Regions from separate parts of the Roseovarius sp. MBR-6 genome, predicted to be linked through region 3. Evidence: riboswitches for the same ligand, from Rfam matches in the RefSeq annotation. Region 3 holds a riboswitch; each other region holds the start of a gene.
The links. Region 3 has a riboswitch for thiamine pyrophosphate ahead of thiD (bifunctional hydroxymethylpyrimidine kinase/phosphomethylpyrimidine kinase). Riboswitches for the same ligand answer to the same signal wherever they lie in the genome.
Positions count from the first base shown of each region.

Region 1 (5,078 bases), on a different contig from region 3:
CCGCGCCGGTCCGGCACGCGGATGAGCGCGGCGCAGGAACGCGCGCGCGCCACCATCCACGGCTGTCTTGGCTGGCTCATTGCCGATCACCTGCAAGAGCTGCACCCGCTCCTGTGGTCGCAGGCCGTTCTGGAACCGGGACGCATCACGGCGCTGCCTGCGCGTCGAACCTTGCTGCAAACCGGTCGGCAGACCGCCTTGCGCACGATTGCCGCCTGCTTTGCCGAGGAGATGGCGGATGGGAAATCGCTCGCCTTTTCGTCGGCCGGCATGTATCGGCTGCCCGCCCTCTGACCCCTGCGCGCCTGACAACCGCACACATCGTTGTGAGAGGACATGACAAGCCTGTGATGCAGGGCGATGGCCTGTTGTGTCTTGCGAGGCCTGTGCCAACTCTTGATCAGGGTCACGCGGGAAGGATCATCATGAAAATCAACCTTTGGGCGATCTGCCTGATCGGGATCACCGGCCCCGGCCTCCCCGCCTCGGCCGCCGATCCCGAGCGCGGCGCACAGCTCTTCGAGGATTGTCGCGCCTGTCACACCGTGACGGATCAAAGCGGGCGAACCATCATACGCGGCGGGCGGACGGGCCCCAATCTGCATGGCGTGATCGGACGGCACGCGGGCAGTGTGCCGGGATTTCACTATTCGGTCTCGATGATCGAGGCCGGTCGTCGCGGCTTGCGCTGGAACGAGGCCGATTTTGTCGTCTATGTGCGCGATGCGACGGAATTTCTTCGGGCGTATCTGGACGATCCGACCGCCCGGGGCAAGATGGCCTACAAATTGCCCGATGCGGAAAAGGCGCGCGATGTGTGGTCCTATCTGGAACGCATTGCCACCCCCTGACCGTCGTGCCGGGCTGCGGCGGAGGAGGCGACCGGTGGCGCGGGAGCGATCACGAAGCGACCGCGACCGGCGTCCTTGGCGGCATAAAGCGCGCGATCAGCCACAGCCATGAGCGCCTCTGCCTCGTCACCGGCCCGCATCCGGCCCAGGGCACCCCCGATGCTGGCGGAAACGCGATGGCACCGCGCGCCATCGCTCACCGGTTCCTCGATCACCGAAATCAGCCGCCTCGCGACAGGATCAAGGTCGGCCCTGTCCGTCATCCCGGGCAGAAGCAGGACAAATTCATCCCCCCCCACCCGCGCGACGATGTCGTCGACGCGCACCACCGAGAGCATCCGCCGCGCCACCACGCGCAAGACCAGGTCCCCCGCCGCATGGCCTTGGGTATCGTTGACCTGCTTGAAATGGTCGAGATCGAGATGCAGGAAAGCGCAGGGTTGGTCCGTTTCCCGAAGTCGCGCAAGCGCAAGGTCGAAGGCGCGGCGATTGCGCAACCCGGTCAGCGGGTCGGTGAGCGCCTGTTCCTGTGCCGCCTGGCGCGCCCCCTCCAGCCGGTGATTGAGGCGGCGCGATTCCTCCATTGCCACACTCTTGGCCTCGAGCAGGTAGAGCATTTCCGTGGTTGGGTCGGTCGCCGCGAAATCCGCGCCCGTCAGGGCGTAATCGCGCACCGCCTCGACCACCGAAATGCCGAAGGAAAGGTTGAGGACCACGCCGCCCGCAGGGCCAAGCGATCCGTCCCCGGGCAGGCGGCACACCACGCCCTTGAGCACATGAGAGGCGCCCGTGCGTGGCCGAAGCCGGAGCCGCGCCCCCTCCAGCGCAGCCAGCCCGGCCATGGTGTCGACACTCTGCGGTCGCAGCACCTCGAACAGTTCCAGAAACCGCGCGCCGACACTCTCGCGCGGGGCCAGGACCCGGGCCAGCGTCGGCCCGGCGGCCAGCACATGCCCGGTCGGCCCGACAAGGGCGAACATCGGGCAAAGCCGCGCGAGCATCGCGTCAAGCGCCGCGACCGCGGTCATCGCACGACCGGCCCCGCGCCGAGATCAAAGGCGCGCCCGTGGGCAAAGGCGGCGTCAAGCAACCGCACCTCGATCACCTCGCGCCGGGCATCCGCGCCCCGAGAGCCGATCAGCACCAGCGCGCCATAGTCATCCGCCATCGCCCGGAGCATCCCCACGAGCACCGGACCGAGCGGAAGCCCCGCCCGCGGACATGCCCCCACCTCGATCCGGTAAAGCCCCGGCATCTCCGGATGAAGCCGGATTTCGGGCAGGGCAAAATCCGGCATGGCGAGACGCGCGCGATCCGGCAAATCCTCCAGCGAGTGCAGGAAATCGAGAAAATCGACGCCACCGAAGCGCAAGAGCCTGCGCACCGCCTCGGTGCGCGGCTGCGAGACCAGATAGGTGCCCAGATCCTCCAGCACCTCCTCGGGCGCGCGCCCCACCCGCTCGGCCAGCGCCGCGAGCAGCCGCTCGGTCACCTCCGGCGCGCAGGGCATCAGCGGCTCGAACGCCGCCTCGCCAAGCGACAGCGCCTCCACCAGCGCCCGCCGGAGCGCCTCGCCATACGTGTCGCGCACGAACCAATCGAGCGCGCGGTTGATCAACCCGTTCATATCCCTCTCCACGCCGATGGGCACAGTATCGCAAGCGTTCTTTAACAAAACCTGAACGCGTGCCGGAAAACTTGCCCCGGCGCGCCCGCGATGCTACGCAGCGCGCATCCGTTGGGGTGCCCGCAAGGGCTGAGAGGCACGCGCCAACCCATCGAACCTGATCCGGCTCGCACCGGCGGAGGGAACGGAGCACGCCCACGCCCCCCTCCCTGCGCGCCCCTGACCGAGGACCGCCCATGTGCGCCGCCCCCGCGCTATTGATCGACGGCACCGCCCGTATCGGCGTGGAGCGGCTCTTTGGCCCCTTGCGCCTCGAGATCGAGGGCGGGCGGATCACCTGCCTGCTCGGCCCCTCGGGCGTGGGCAAGACCACGCTGCTGCGGCTTGTGGCAGGGCTTGACGAGGTGACGCGCTTCGAGGGCCGCATATCCGCCTCTGACGGGCTGCCGCTTGCGGGGCGCATCGCGCTCATGGCACAGGGCGCGGACCTGCTGCCGTGGCGCGACGTGCTGGGAAACGTGGCGCTCGGGGCGCGGCTGCGCGGGCAATCGCCCGACCTGCCCCGTGCCCGCGCGATCATTGACCGGATGGGCCTTGGCCCGCACGCCCGCAAGCGTCCCCATACCCTCTCGGGCGGACAGCGGCAGCGCGTGGCCCTTGCGCGCACATTGATGGAGGACCGCCCCATTGTCCTTCTGGACGAGCCCTTTTCGGCGCTCGACGCGGGCACGCGCGCGCAGATGCAGGACCTCGCCGCCGCGCATCTGGCAGGGCGGACCGTGTGGATGGTGACCCATGATCCCGGGGAGGCCGCGCGGATGGGCCACGCCATCCACATCCTGTCCGAGGCCGGTCTCGAGACCGTCGCGCCGCCCCCCGGCCCGGTCCCGCGTGCGGTCGACGATCCCGACACCCTCGCCGTTCAGGGGAGCCTTCTGGCGCGGCTGCGCGACCTCGGGACAGGCGCATGAACCGCGCCCTGATCCTTGCCGGCACGGTGGCGCTGGCGCTTGGCCTGTGGCAGGCGCTGGTGGTGCTGGCGTCCCTGCCGCCCTTCATCCTGCCGGGCCCCGCGCGCGTGGCCGAGACCCTCTGGAGCAGCCGCGCGCTCATCGCCGAACATGGCCTGATCACCGCCGCCGAGGTGCTCATCGGGCTGGCGCTTGGCGCGGTGCTGGGCGGGGCCTCGGCCATCGGTCTTGCCGCCTCGCCGGTCGCGCGTCGGCTCATTCGCCCGATGATGGTGTTTTCGCAGGCAATCCCGGTCTTTGCCCTCGCGCCGATCCTGACGCTCTGGCTGGGCTATGGCCTTGCCTCCAAGATCGCCATGGCGCTGCTCATCATCTATTTTCCCGTCACGTCGGCGTTCTTTGACGCGCTGATGCGCACGCCGCAGCCGCTTCTTGATCTTGGGCGCGTCATGGGGACGACCCCCGCGCGGCTCATGTGGCATATCCGCGTGCCCGCCGCCCTGCCCGGACTTGCCTCGGGGCTGCGGCTGGCGGCGGTCTATGCTCCGATCGGCGCGATCATCGGCGAATGGGTGGGTGCGTCAAAGGGCCTTGGCTATCTGATGCTGCTGGCCAACGGGCGCGCCAAGATCGACCTGATGTTCGCGGCCCTCATCGTGCTGGCGGTCTTCACGCTGCTCTTGCACCGCGCGGTCGACGCCGGGTGTCGGCGCTGGCTTGACAGCCGGTCGACCTGAGCCGCGCCCTCACCGCCCGGCGCGCGCGTCGGGATGCAGCGACTTGCCCAGGATGTGGTCGGACTTGTGCAGAACGTGCTGCGCCGTCGATACGATCAGCGGATCGGGTGCATGGGCGATCTTGCGATTCTTGCCGGGGTAGTCGATCGAATTCAGGAAATGCAGCATGCAGTTGAGCCGCGCGCGCTTCTTGTCGTCGGACTTGACCACCGTCCAGGGCGCGTCGGCGGTATCGGTGTAAAAGAACATCGCCTCCTTGGCCTCGGTGTAATCGTCCCACTTGTCGAGGCTGGCCTTGTCGATGGGGCTCAGCTTCCAGAGTTTCAACGGATCGGTCTCGCGGCTGGCAAAGCGGGTGCGCTGCTCGCCCTGCGTGACCGAGAACCAGTATTTGAAAAGCCGGATGCCCGAGCGCACCAGCATCCGCTCCAACTCGGGTGTCTCGCGCATGAACTCGAGATATTCATGCGGCTCGCAAAAGCCCATGACGCGCTCCACGCCTGCGCGGTTATACCACGAGCGGTCGTAGAGCACGATCTCGCCCGCCGTGGGCAGATGCTCGATATAGCGCTGGAAATACCATTGCCCGCGCTCCACGTCCGAGGGCTTGTTGAGCGCCACGACACGCGCGGCGCGCGGGTTGAGATGCTCGGTGAAGCGCTTGATCGTGCCGCCTTTGCCGGCCGCGTCGCGCCCCTCGAAGATCAGCACGAATTTCTGCCCCGTCTCCTGCGCCCAGAGCTGGACCTTCAGCAATTCGGCCTGAAGCCGCGCTTTCTGCGCCTCGTAACTGCGGCGGCTGAGGCGGGTCTCATAGGGATAATCACCGTTCTCGAACGCCTGCCGGAGCGAGGCCACCGCCGGCTGTGCCGATCCGGGCGCAGAGATCGCT
Region 1 covers NZ_JBEPPW010000009.1:127,269-132,346, forward strand. Annotated here, with positions in the region: gene ABIE57_RS12790 (hypothetical protein) at 1-294, shown strand, start outside; gene ABIE57_RS12795 (c-type cytochrome) at 426-851, shown strand; gene ABIE57_RS12800 (GGDEF domain-containing protein) at 824-1,879, opposite strand; gene ABIE57_RS12805 (heme NO-binding domain-containing protein) at 1,876-2,478, opposite strand; TPP riboswitch at 2,581-2,679, shown strand; gene ABIE57_RS12810 (ABC transporter ATP-binding protein) at 2,715-3,449, shown strand; gene ABIE57_RS12815 (ABC transporter permease) at 3,446-4,186, shown strand; gene ppk2 (polyphosphate kinase 2) at 4,196-5,078, opposite strand, start outside.
Region 1: another riboswitch for thiamine pyrophosphate. It lies ahead of ABIE57_RS12810 (ABC transporter ATP-binding protein); the one in region 3 lies ahead of thiD (bifunctional hydroxymethylpyrimidine kinase/phosphomethylpyrimidine kinase).

Region 2 (5,078 bases), on a different contig from region 3:
GCCTGAGGCCAGTCGCGGATGAGGGACAAGGATGCGCCGCCCGGATAAACCGGGCGGCGTTTTCCGTTTCAGACTTTGTCGGTCTCGGCCACGGGCACGTAAAGATCGCCGCCTTCGCGGAATTTCTCGGCCATCGCCGCCATCCCCTCTTTCTGCGCCTCGGCGCGGATGTCGTGGCTGATCCTCATCGAACAGAATTTCGGCCCGCACATCGAGCAGAAATGCGCCACCTTGTGCGCCTCCTTGGGCAGGGTCTGATCGTGGAAGTCGCGCGCGGTTTCGGGGTCGAGAGAGAGGTTGAACTGATCTTCCCAGCGAAACTCGAACCGCGCGCGTGACAGCGCATCGTCGCGCCGCTGCGCGCCGGGCAGGCCCTTGGCAAGGTCGGCGGCATGGGCCGCGATCTTGTAGGTGATGACGCCGGTTTTCACATCGTTGCGGTCGGGCAGGCCCAGATGTTCCTTGGGCGTGACGTAGCACAGCATGGCGCAGCCGAACCAGCCGATCATCGCCGCCCCGATGCCGCTGGTGATGTGGTCATAGCCGGGGGCGATATCGGTGGTGAGCGGCCCGAGCGTGTAAAAGGGGGCCTCGTGACAGCATTCAAGCTGCTTGTCCATGTTCTCCTTGATCTTGTGCATGGCGACATGGCCGGGGCCTTCGATCATCACCTGGCACTCCTTGGCCCACGCGATTTTCGTGAGTTCCCCCAATGTCTCCAACTCGGCGAATTGCGCGGCATCGTTGGCGTCCGCAATGGAGCCGGGGCGCAGCCCGTCGCCCAGTGAAAAGCTCACGTCATACTGGCGGCAGATGTCGCAAATCTCCTCGAAATGCTCATAAAGAAAGCTCTCGCGGTGATGATGCAGGCACCATTTGGCCATGATCGACCCACCGCGCGACACGATCCCCGTCACCCGGTTCACCGTCATCGGCACCATGTGCAGGCGCACGCCCGCGTGGATGGTGACATAATCCACCCCCTGTTCGGCCTGCTCGATCAGCGTGTCGCGGAACACCTCCCATGTCAGGTCCTCGGCGACGCCATGCACCTTTTCCAGCGCCTGATAGATCGGCACGGTGCCGATGGGCACAGGGGAATTGCGGATGATCCATTCGCGGGTGTTGTGGATGTTGCGCCCGGTGGAAAGGTCCATCACCGTATCGGCCCCCCAGCGGATCGCCCAGACCAGTTTTTCCACCTCCTCCTCCATCGAGGAGGTGACGGCCGAGGTGCCCATGTTGGCGTTGATCTTCACAAGGAAGTTGCGCCCGATGATCATCGGCTCCAGTTCCGGGTGGTTGATATTGGCCGGGATGATGGCGCGGCCCGCCGCGATCTCGGCGCGCACGAATTCGGGGGTCACATGGTCTGGGATGCTGGCCCCCCAGTCATTGCCGTCGCGCGGTGCCGCATCCGCCTCGCGCAACTGATTCTCGCGGATGGCCACGAATTCCATCTCGGGCGTGATGATGCCCGCGCGCGCATAGGCCAGTTGCGTGGGGGCCGCACCGCCCGTGCCACGAAGGGGTTGCCCCCGCACCGGGAATTCCGGCACCAGCCGGTCGCCGGTGACAAAGCCGTTATCCTCGGGCCTCACATGGCGGCCCTCATAGGCCGCCACATCGCCGCGCGCCATGATCCAGCCGCGCCGCAGCGCGGGCAGGCCGCGCGCGATGTCGGTTTGCGCCTCGGGATCGGTATAGGGGCCGGAACTGTCATAGACCGGCAAGGGGGCCTCGCCCGCCGTGGGATGGGTGGAAATCTCGCGCATGGGCACGCGGATATCGGGGTGCAACGCGCCCGCCACGTAAATCTTGCGCGAGGCGGGCAAGGGGCCGGTGGTCACGGTGGGGGTGGTCAGGGTGGTCATTTTGGTGCTCCTCGAGCCATGGTTCCAAAGAGACCAGATGAGCCGTGGACGGGGAGGCGTGGGGAAGGGTCCCCCTTCGGAACAGACAGACCGCCATGCGGCGCGCGGTTCCCGAGCTTCCTACGCCAGTATCAACTGGATCAGGTTCAAAGGGTCGCCTCACCGGTGTCACCACCTGTCAGCCTCTCAGTCCCCAAGGCGGGACTCCCCTGCAAGGGTGAGGGTAGAACGACGATCTGCGCAGTTCAAGCGAATGTGGCGTCCCGACGGCGGTCTCTTGTCGAGAGGCGGCATTGATTGATAGACCGCGAGGGGCCGGGGCGGGTCATGTCCCCGGAAAGAGGGGGCGCATGACGGACAGGGCGCGCGCGCCGGTTCTTCTGACCGGGGCATCGGGACGGGTCGGACGGATGGTGTTGTGGCACTGGCCGGTTTCGGCTGTGCCTGTCGTGCCACAATATCGTCGGATGGTGCCGGCGGGGGCGCTTCTGTGGGACCCGATGGAGGGGCCGCGCGCGCTCATCGACCATCAGGCGCGGAGCGGACAGACATTCCGGGCGCTGGTGGCGCTGGCGGGGGTCGTGCCGGGCGCGGGCCACGATATGTCGCGCAACCGGATACTTGCCGAGGCCACGCTTGCGGCGGCTGAAAGCGCGGGCATCACGCGGGTGTTGCTGGCCTCGTCTTCGGCGGTTTACGGACCGGGCGAGCATATCACCGAGGACACCGCTTGCGCGCCCGCCAATGCCTATGGCGCGGCCAAGCTGGAGATGGAGGCGGTGGGGCGCGCGTGGCGTGACCGGGGGCTTGAGGTCTGCGCGCTGCGGATAGGGAATGTGGCGGGCGCGGATGCGCTGCTTCTGAACGTGGCGCGGGGGGCGGGGGAGATCACGCTTGATGTCTTCGCGGATGGCGCAGGGCCGCTGCGCTCCTATATCGGGCCGCGCACGCTGGCGCAGGTGCTGGTCACGCTGTGCCTGCATGACGGAGCGTTGCCATCCGCGCTCAACATCGCGGCCCCCGGTCCCGTGACCATGGCCGCGCTCGCACAGGCGGCGGGGGCAAGCAGCCGGCCCCGCCCCGCCCCGCCGACGGCGCATCAGCGCATCACCCTCGATTGCACCCGGCTTGCCGCGCTCCACGCCTTTGCCCCCGAGGACAGCACACCCGGCGAGATGGTCCGCCAATGGCGGGCGGTTGCCTCATGACGCCTGCGAAACGCGCCTTCGACCTTGTCTTTGCGCTGGCCCTCGGGGTGCTTCTGGCGCCGGTGATGGCGCTCACCGCGCTGGCCGTGCTGGTGCTGGATGGGCGGCCTGTCTTCTTCCGGTCCGAGCGGATGAAGACGCCGACCGAGGGGTTTTTCCTTCTCAAGTTCCGCACCATGACCCCGGCAGAGGCAGATCAGGGCGTGTCGGGCGGCGACAAGGCGCATCGCATCACCCGCGCCGGGCATCTTCTCAGGCGGACCCATCTTGATGAGGTGCCGCAATTGTGGAACGTGATCCGCGGCGATCTGAGCCTTGTCGGCCCGCGCCCGCCGTTGCGCAGCTATGTGGAACGCTTTCCGGAGACCTATGCGCAGGTCTTGCGCTCGCGTCCCGGCCTGACCGGGCTGGCAACCCTGCGCTATCACGCCCATGAGGCGCGGCTGCTGGCACAGAGCCGCAGCGCCGCCGAGACCGACGCCATATACTGCCGTGCCTGTGTGCCGCGCAAGGCGCGGCTCGACCTGATCTATCAGCGCCGCCGCACGCTCTGTCTTGATCTGCTGCTGCTCTGTCAGACCGTGGTCAAGGGCTGGCGGTAACGCGTTTTGGCGCAATTCCGGGCCGAAATGGTCCATCGGCCCTGTCCGAAATTCCTTTAACCCCGGCGCAGCAGCCGAAACACCGCCGAGGCCCCCCATCCCGCCGCGATGGCGATGGCAATCGACAGAAGGCCATAGACCAGCGGCTGCTCGCGCGAGAGCGTGAAGAGCCAGCGTTCCAGCCCGACCTTGTGCACGTCGATGGCCGTCTCGAATTGCGACACGACCCGGCCCTCGCGCGTGAGGAAGATGCGCGTGGGATAGATGCCCTCGGTCAGGTTCGCAGGCAGCCGGATCGCGGTGCGGAACAGCGTCTGCTCGTCGAGAGCGACAGTGTTTTCCAAGAGTTGATAGGCGTCCTGCCCGCGCCGGATGCGAATGAGCGCCTCGGTGAAATTCTCGACATCCTCGGCCATGCTGGCCGCGCCCACGGAGCGGATCGCGCGCGGGATCGAGACGCGGTGGCGCAGGTCCTCGGTATTGGTCAGAACCTGATCTAGCGGCCCGGTGGTGGCGACGGCGTAAAAGGTCGGGGCCGCATCCAGCCGCACCTCGTCGGTATTGACCCAGATGCCGAAGCGCCGATCCTTTCGCCGCACGCTCACCGGCAGGGATGGCCCCGCCACGGTGATCACCACGTCGAGCGGGATATCGGGAATCGCGACCTCGCGCTTGACCGCGCCGAACACAAGGATTTCCGACCCCTCGAAGGTGGCCGTGATCGCCACCTTGTCGCTCGACAGGCCCAGAACCACCTCTTCTGCCTTCAGGGGGAGGGCGGCAAGGCACAGGGCAAGCGCCAGCAGCCGCATCAGTGCCCCCCGCCCGCGCCGGAAGCGATGGAATAAAGCTCTGACGGCATCAGCAGCAGGTCAAGCGCCAGCTTGCCGCAGACCGCGAGCACCATGATCGCCAGAAGAATGCGCAACTGCTCCGCCCGCAGCCGCGTGCCGATCATCGCCCCGATCTGGGCCCCGATCACCCCGCCGACAAGCAGCAGAACCGCAAGCGCGATATCGACGGTGAAGTTGGTCGTGGCATGCAGCAAGGTGGTAAAGGCGGTCACGAAAATGATCTGGAAAAGCGAGGTGCCCACGACCACCTTTGTCGGCATCCCAAGGATATAGATCATGGCCGGGACCATGACAAAGCCACCGCCCACCCCCATGATCGCGGCCAGGATACCCACGCTCACGCCCACGATCATCGGCGGAATGATCGAGATATAAAGGCCCGAGGTTCGGAACCGCATCTTGAGTGGCAGGCGATGCACCCAACCGTGTTTCTTGCGCTTGGGGGCCACGCCGCGCCGGGTCTGGCGGATCGCGCGCAGGCTCTCGACGAACATCATCGCGCCGATCACACCCAGAAAGACGACATAGCAGAGCTTGACC
Region 2 covers NZ_JBEPPW010000012.1:77,402-82,479, forward strand. Annotated here, with positions in the region: gene rplT (50S ribosomal protein L20) at 1-6, shown strand, start outside; gene thiC (phosphomethylpyrimidine synthase ThiC) at 69-1,874, opposite strand; TPP riboswitch at 1,975-2,095, opposite strand; gene ABIE57_RS14555 (NAD-dependent epimerase/dehydratase family protein) at 2,225-3,082, shown strand; gene ABIE57_RS14560 (sugar transferase) at 3,079-3,684, shown strand; gene ABIE57_RS14565 (TIGR02186 family protein) at 3,741-4,499, opposite strand; gene ABIE57_RS14570 (sulfite exporter TauE/SafE family protein) at 4,496-5,078, opposite strand, start outside.
Region 2: another riboswitch for thiamine pyrophosphate. It lies ahead of thiC (phosphomethylpyrimidine synthase ThiC); the one in region 3 lies ahead of thiD (bifunctional hydroxymethylpyrimidine kinase/phosphomethylpyrimidine kinase).

Region 3 (5,078 bases):
ATTTTCGGCAAGGGAAACGCGAAGACAATCAAGAAGGTGCAGAAGGCCGCATCGGCTATTCAACCGAAGGTGACACCAGCGCCGAAAGCGACCGCGCCGAAGGTGCAATGGCAAAAGTCTGAGAAAGGAAATGACACTGCGGAAATTGACGGGTTTCGAGTAACCATTTTCAAGCAAGATGACGGCTGGAATTACTGCATCGCCGAAATCCTCGATGAAGAAGATATTGCAGATGGTGTGGAAGAAGCCCCCGAGTTTGGCGAGTGGTATCCGACCAAGGCAGAGGCCAAGAAAGCAGCATTAGAGGAAGTCGCCTGAAAAACAGGCGGTGCGTCGTCATCCCCCCCCCCCCGCACACTGGTGCCCCCGGCCCCCGGACGCCGCATCCTGCCTCTCCCCTGTCGCTAATCCACGCGAGCATGGCCGGGCGCGCGCCTAGCATCGACGCAATCCATGCCGCGCCGCGCGCGCGCTCTTTTCGAAAGGCATCCCCATGCGCACCCATGCCCAGGCCGTCGTGATCGGTGGCGGCCTTGTCGGCTGTTCGATCCTGTATTACCTCACGCGGGCGGGCTGGTCGGATGTGGTGCTGCTGGAACGCTCGGAACTGACCTCCGGCTCCACCTGGCACGCGGCGGCCAATATCCACGGGCTGCATGACAGCACCAATATCAGCCGGATGCAGCATTACACGATGCAGCTCTACCGCCAGCTCGAGGCCGAAACCGGGCAGGGTTGCGGCGTGTTCCAGCCCGGCTCCCTCTACCTTGCCCAAACGACGGAGCGCGTGCAGCAACTGCGCCTGCAGGAGGCCAAGGCGCGGCGCTATGGCATGGCCTTCCACGAGGTGTCCCGCGACGAGGCCGAGCGGCTTCATCCGCTGGTGGATTTCACCGGCATCCGCTGCATCATGTTCGAGCCCGATGGCGGCAATGTCGATCCCTCGGGCGTGACCATGGCCTATGCGGCGGGTGCCCGCGCGGGCGGGGCCGAGATCCACCGCAACACGCCGGTCATCGCCACCGAGCCGCAGCCCGACGGAAGCTGGATCGTGCGCACCGGGTCGGGCGAGATCCGCACGCCATGGGTGGTCAATGCCGCCGGTCTCTGGGCGCGCGAAGTGGCCGCGATGGCGGGCATCACGCTGCCGCTCATCCCGACCGAGCACCAGTATTTCGTGACCGAGACCATTCCCGAGATCGCCGCCATGGACCGCCGCCTGCCCTCGGTCGCCGACCGCGACGGCGAATATTACCTGCGCCAGGAGGGTCAGGGCCTGCTTGTCGGCGCCTATGAGCGCGACATGCGCTTCTGGGCCGAGGACGGCACGCCGCAGGGCTTTGGCCACGAACTTTTCCCCGACGACCTGGAGCGGATCGAGGAGAACATGCTGCGCGCCATCGACCGTGTCCCGGCGGTGGGGCGCGCGGGGATCAAGCGGGTGATCAACGGGCCGATGATCTGGTCGCCCGACGCGGCGGCGCTCTTTGGCCCGGTGCCGGAACTGCGGGGCTATTTCTGCTGCTGCGGCATCATTCCGGGGTTTTCGCAATCGGGCGGTCTGGGCAAGCTTTCCGCCGAATGGATGGTCGAGGGCGAGCCGTCGCTTGACATGTTCGCCTGGGATCTGGCGCGGTTCGGCGACTGGGCCGGGCGCGATTTCACCCGCGCGCGCGTGGCCGACCAATATGCGCACCGCTTCAAGATCCATTTCCCCGGCGAGGAGCGCGCCGCGGGCCGCCCAGTGCGCACCCGCCCAATCCATGCCATGCAGGCCGGGATGGGCGCGCGCTTCGGCCTCAACTTCGGCTGGGAGCATCCGCTCTATTTCGACGCCGCCATTCCCGACAGCGCCGGGTTCACCCGACAGCCCTGGTGGGAGGCCGTGGGCCGCGAGGCGCGCGGCTTGCGTGATCGTGCCGGGATCATCGACATCTCCAATTTTGCCAAATACCGCGTCACCGGGCCGGGGGCGGAGGACTGGCTCAACGCGCTCTTCGCCAACCGGATGCCGCGGGAGGTGGGCCGCGCCTGCCTCACGCCGCTCATCGGCAAGCGGGGCGGGATCGCGGGGGATTTCACCGTGACGCGGCTCGGGGAGGAAGAATTCTGGGTGCTCGGTGGCGGCGCGGCGGAACGCTATCACCGGCGCTTCTTCGCGCAGGTGCCGCTGCCCGAGGGCACCCGTTTCGAAAGCCTGACCGGGGCCGTCTGCGGGGTCAGTGTCGCGGGGCCACAATCGCGCGCCCTGCTGCAAGGCCTCACCGACGCGGACCTCTCCAACGCCGCCTTTCCGTTCTTCCGCTCGCAGCGCATGACCGTGGCGGGCGTCGAGGCCGTCGCGCTGCGCGTCAGCTTCACCGGCGATCTGGGTTGGGAACTGCACATCGCCGAGGCCGATCAGACACGGCTTTATTCGGCCCTGATCGAGGCGGGCAAAGCCATCGGCGCGGGCCCCGTGGGCAGCCGCGCGCTCATGTCGCTGCGGCTCGAGAAAGGGTATGGCAGTTGGGGGCGCGACTATTCGCCCGAATACTGGCCGCAGGAATGCGGGTTGGCGGGCCTCATCCGCCCCGACAAGCCCTTCCTCAACCACGAGAGCTGGCGCGCCATTTCCGATAACGCGCCGCGCGACCGCATGGTCCTGCTCGAGATCGACGCGACCGAGGCCGATGCCTCGGGCGGCGAGCCGATCTTTCTGCCGGGTGGCACGGCCGCGGGTCAGGTGAGTTCGGGCGGCTATGGCCACGCGGTCGGCAAATCCCTCGCTCTGGCCTATCTCAAGGCCGAACACGCCACCCCCGGCACCGCGCTTCACGTTTCGCTTCTGGGCCGCGCGGATGATGCGCGGGTGCTGGAGCATCCGCCGTTTGATCCCGAGGGGCTGCGTCTGCGCGGCTGACCCTTGAAGGTGCCGGTTCGCGGTGTTACGTCTCCATTATTCCGTTGGGGTGCCCCGCAAGGGGCTGAGAGGTGCCAAGCCAACCCATCGAACCTGATCCGGGTGATGCCGGCGTAGGGAACGGACCTCCGCCCCGATGGTGCCCGAAGGCCGTTCCGCGAACATGAGGAGGCGGGCATGGTGGCGTGCGCACTGACAATCGCGGGTTCTGACAGCGGCGGCGGCGCGGGCATTCAGGCCGACCTCAAGACGTTTTCCGCGCTTGGCGTCTATGGCGCAAGCGTGCTGACCGCCGTCACGGCACAGAATACCGTCGCGGTGACAGCGGTTCACGCGGTCCCGCCCGAGGTGGTGGCAGCACAGATCGCCACCGTTCTGGATGATATCCGCGTCGATGCCATCAAGATCGGGATGCTGGGCGATGCCGCGCTGATCGAGACGGTGGCGGAGGCCCTGGCCGGGTATCGCGGCCCGGTCGTGCTCGATCCGGTCATGATCGCCAAATCCGGCGCGCGGCTTTTGCCCGAGACGGCGCGCGCGGCGCTGATCGTGCATCTGCTGCCGCGCGCCGATCTGCTCACGCCCAACCTGCCCGAGGCGGCGGCGCTGTTGGGTCTGCCGGAGGCCGTGAGCGACGCCGGGATGCGGGACCAGGGCGCGCGGCTGCGCGATCTGGGGGCAAAGGCGGTTCTGATGAAGGGCGGTCACGCGGCGGGCGAGACCTGCACCGACTGGCTGATGGCCGTCGACCCCCACCGCCTTGACGCCCCCCGCATTGCCACGCGCAACACCCATGGCACCGGGTGCAGCTATTCCTCGGCCATCGCGGCGGGGCTGGCGCAGGGGCTTGGCCTGTCCGAGGCCGTCACCCGCGCCCATGGCTGGCTCCACGCCGCGATCCGCGCCGCTGACCGTCTCGATATCGGCCGCGGGCACGGGCCGGTGCATCATTTCCACGAGGTCTGGCCATGACCCGCGCCGTCACGATCCGTGGCGCGGGCGTCGTCGGGCTTTGCGTGGCCACCGAGTTGAGGGCGCGCGGCGTGGCCGTCACTCTGATCGACCCGGCCCCCTTGCCCGGTGAAGCGGCCTGTTCGTGGTGGGCGGGCGGGATGCTCGCGCCCTTCTGCGAAGGGTTCACCGCCGAGGAACCGGTGGTGCGGTTGGGGCAAGAGGCCGCCGACTGGTGGGACGCGCAGGGCGTGACGGTCACACGGCGCGGCTCGCTCGTGATCACGCTGGAGCGCGACCGGCGCGAGCTTGATGTGTTCGCCCGACGCACCAACGGGCACCGGCTGGTCAAGGCCGAGGAGCTCGCCGCGCTCGAGCCGGACCTGGCCGAGCGCCATGACCGCGCCCTGTTCTTCGAGGCTGAGGCGCATATCGACCCGCGCGCGGCGCTGCTCCATCTGCACCGCCGTTTGCAGGAGGGTGGCGCGCGCTTTGTGCAAGGCACGGACGCGCCCCAAGGGCCGGTGATCGACTGTCGCGGTCTGGCTGCGCAAGACAGCCTGCCCGACTTGCGCGGCGTCAAGGGTGAGATGGTGGTGTTGCGCACAACCGATGTGACGCTGCGCCGCCCCGTCCGCCTGCTGCACCCGCGCTTTCCGCTCTATATCGTGCCGCGCGGCGATGGCATTTACATGCTGGGCGCGACGCAGATCGAAAGCGAGGAACGCCACCGCGCCACGGCCCGTTCGGTGATGGAACTGCTCTCCGCCGCCTACGCGCTGCACCCCGCCTTCGCCGATGCGGAACTGCTGGAGATCGGCGTTGATGCCCGCCCCGCCTTTCCCGACAACCTGCCGCGCCTCACGGCCAAGGGCGACGTGCTCCATGCCAACGGCCTCTTTCGCCACGGCTTTCTTCTGGCGCCCGCGCTTGCGCGAATGGCCGCCGATGTGGTGACGGGCGGCGAAACAACCCCGGAGTTTGCCCATGAAGATCACGGTTAACGGCACCGCACAGGATACAGCCGCGCCGACCCTCGACGCGCTGCTGATCGAGCTGGGCCACGGCGGGGCCAAGGTGGCAACGGCGGTGAACGAGACTTTCGTGCCCGCCGCTCTCAGGCCGGAACAGAGATTGAATGAAGGGGATCGTGTGGAAATCGTCGCCCCTCGGCAAGGGGGTTGAGATGCCGATCTACTACGACACCGAAGTGACATCGCGCCTG
Region 3 covers NZ_JBEPPW010000003.1:39,394-44,471, forward strand. Annotated here, with positions in the region: gene ABIE57_RS04745 (hypothetical protein) at 1-318, shown strand, start outside; gene ABIE57_RS04750 (GcvT family protein) at 494-2,902, shown strand; TPP riboswitch at 2,938-3,039, shown strand; gene thiD (bifunctional hydroxymethylpyrimidine kinase/phosphomethylpyrimidine kinase) at 3,080-3,874, shown strand; gene ABIE57_RS04760 (FAD-dependent oxidoreductase) at 3,871-4,857, shown strand; gene thiS (sulfur carrier protein ThiS) at 4,841-5,038, shown strand; gene ABIE57_RS04770 (thiazole synthase) at 5,040-5,078, shown strand, end outside.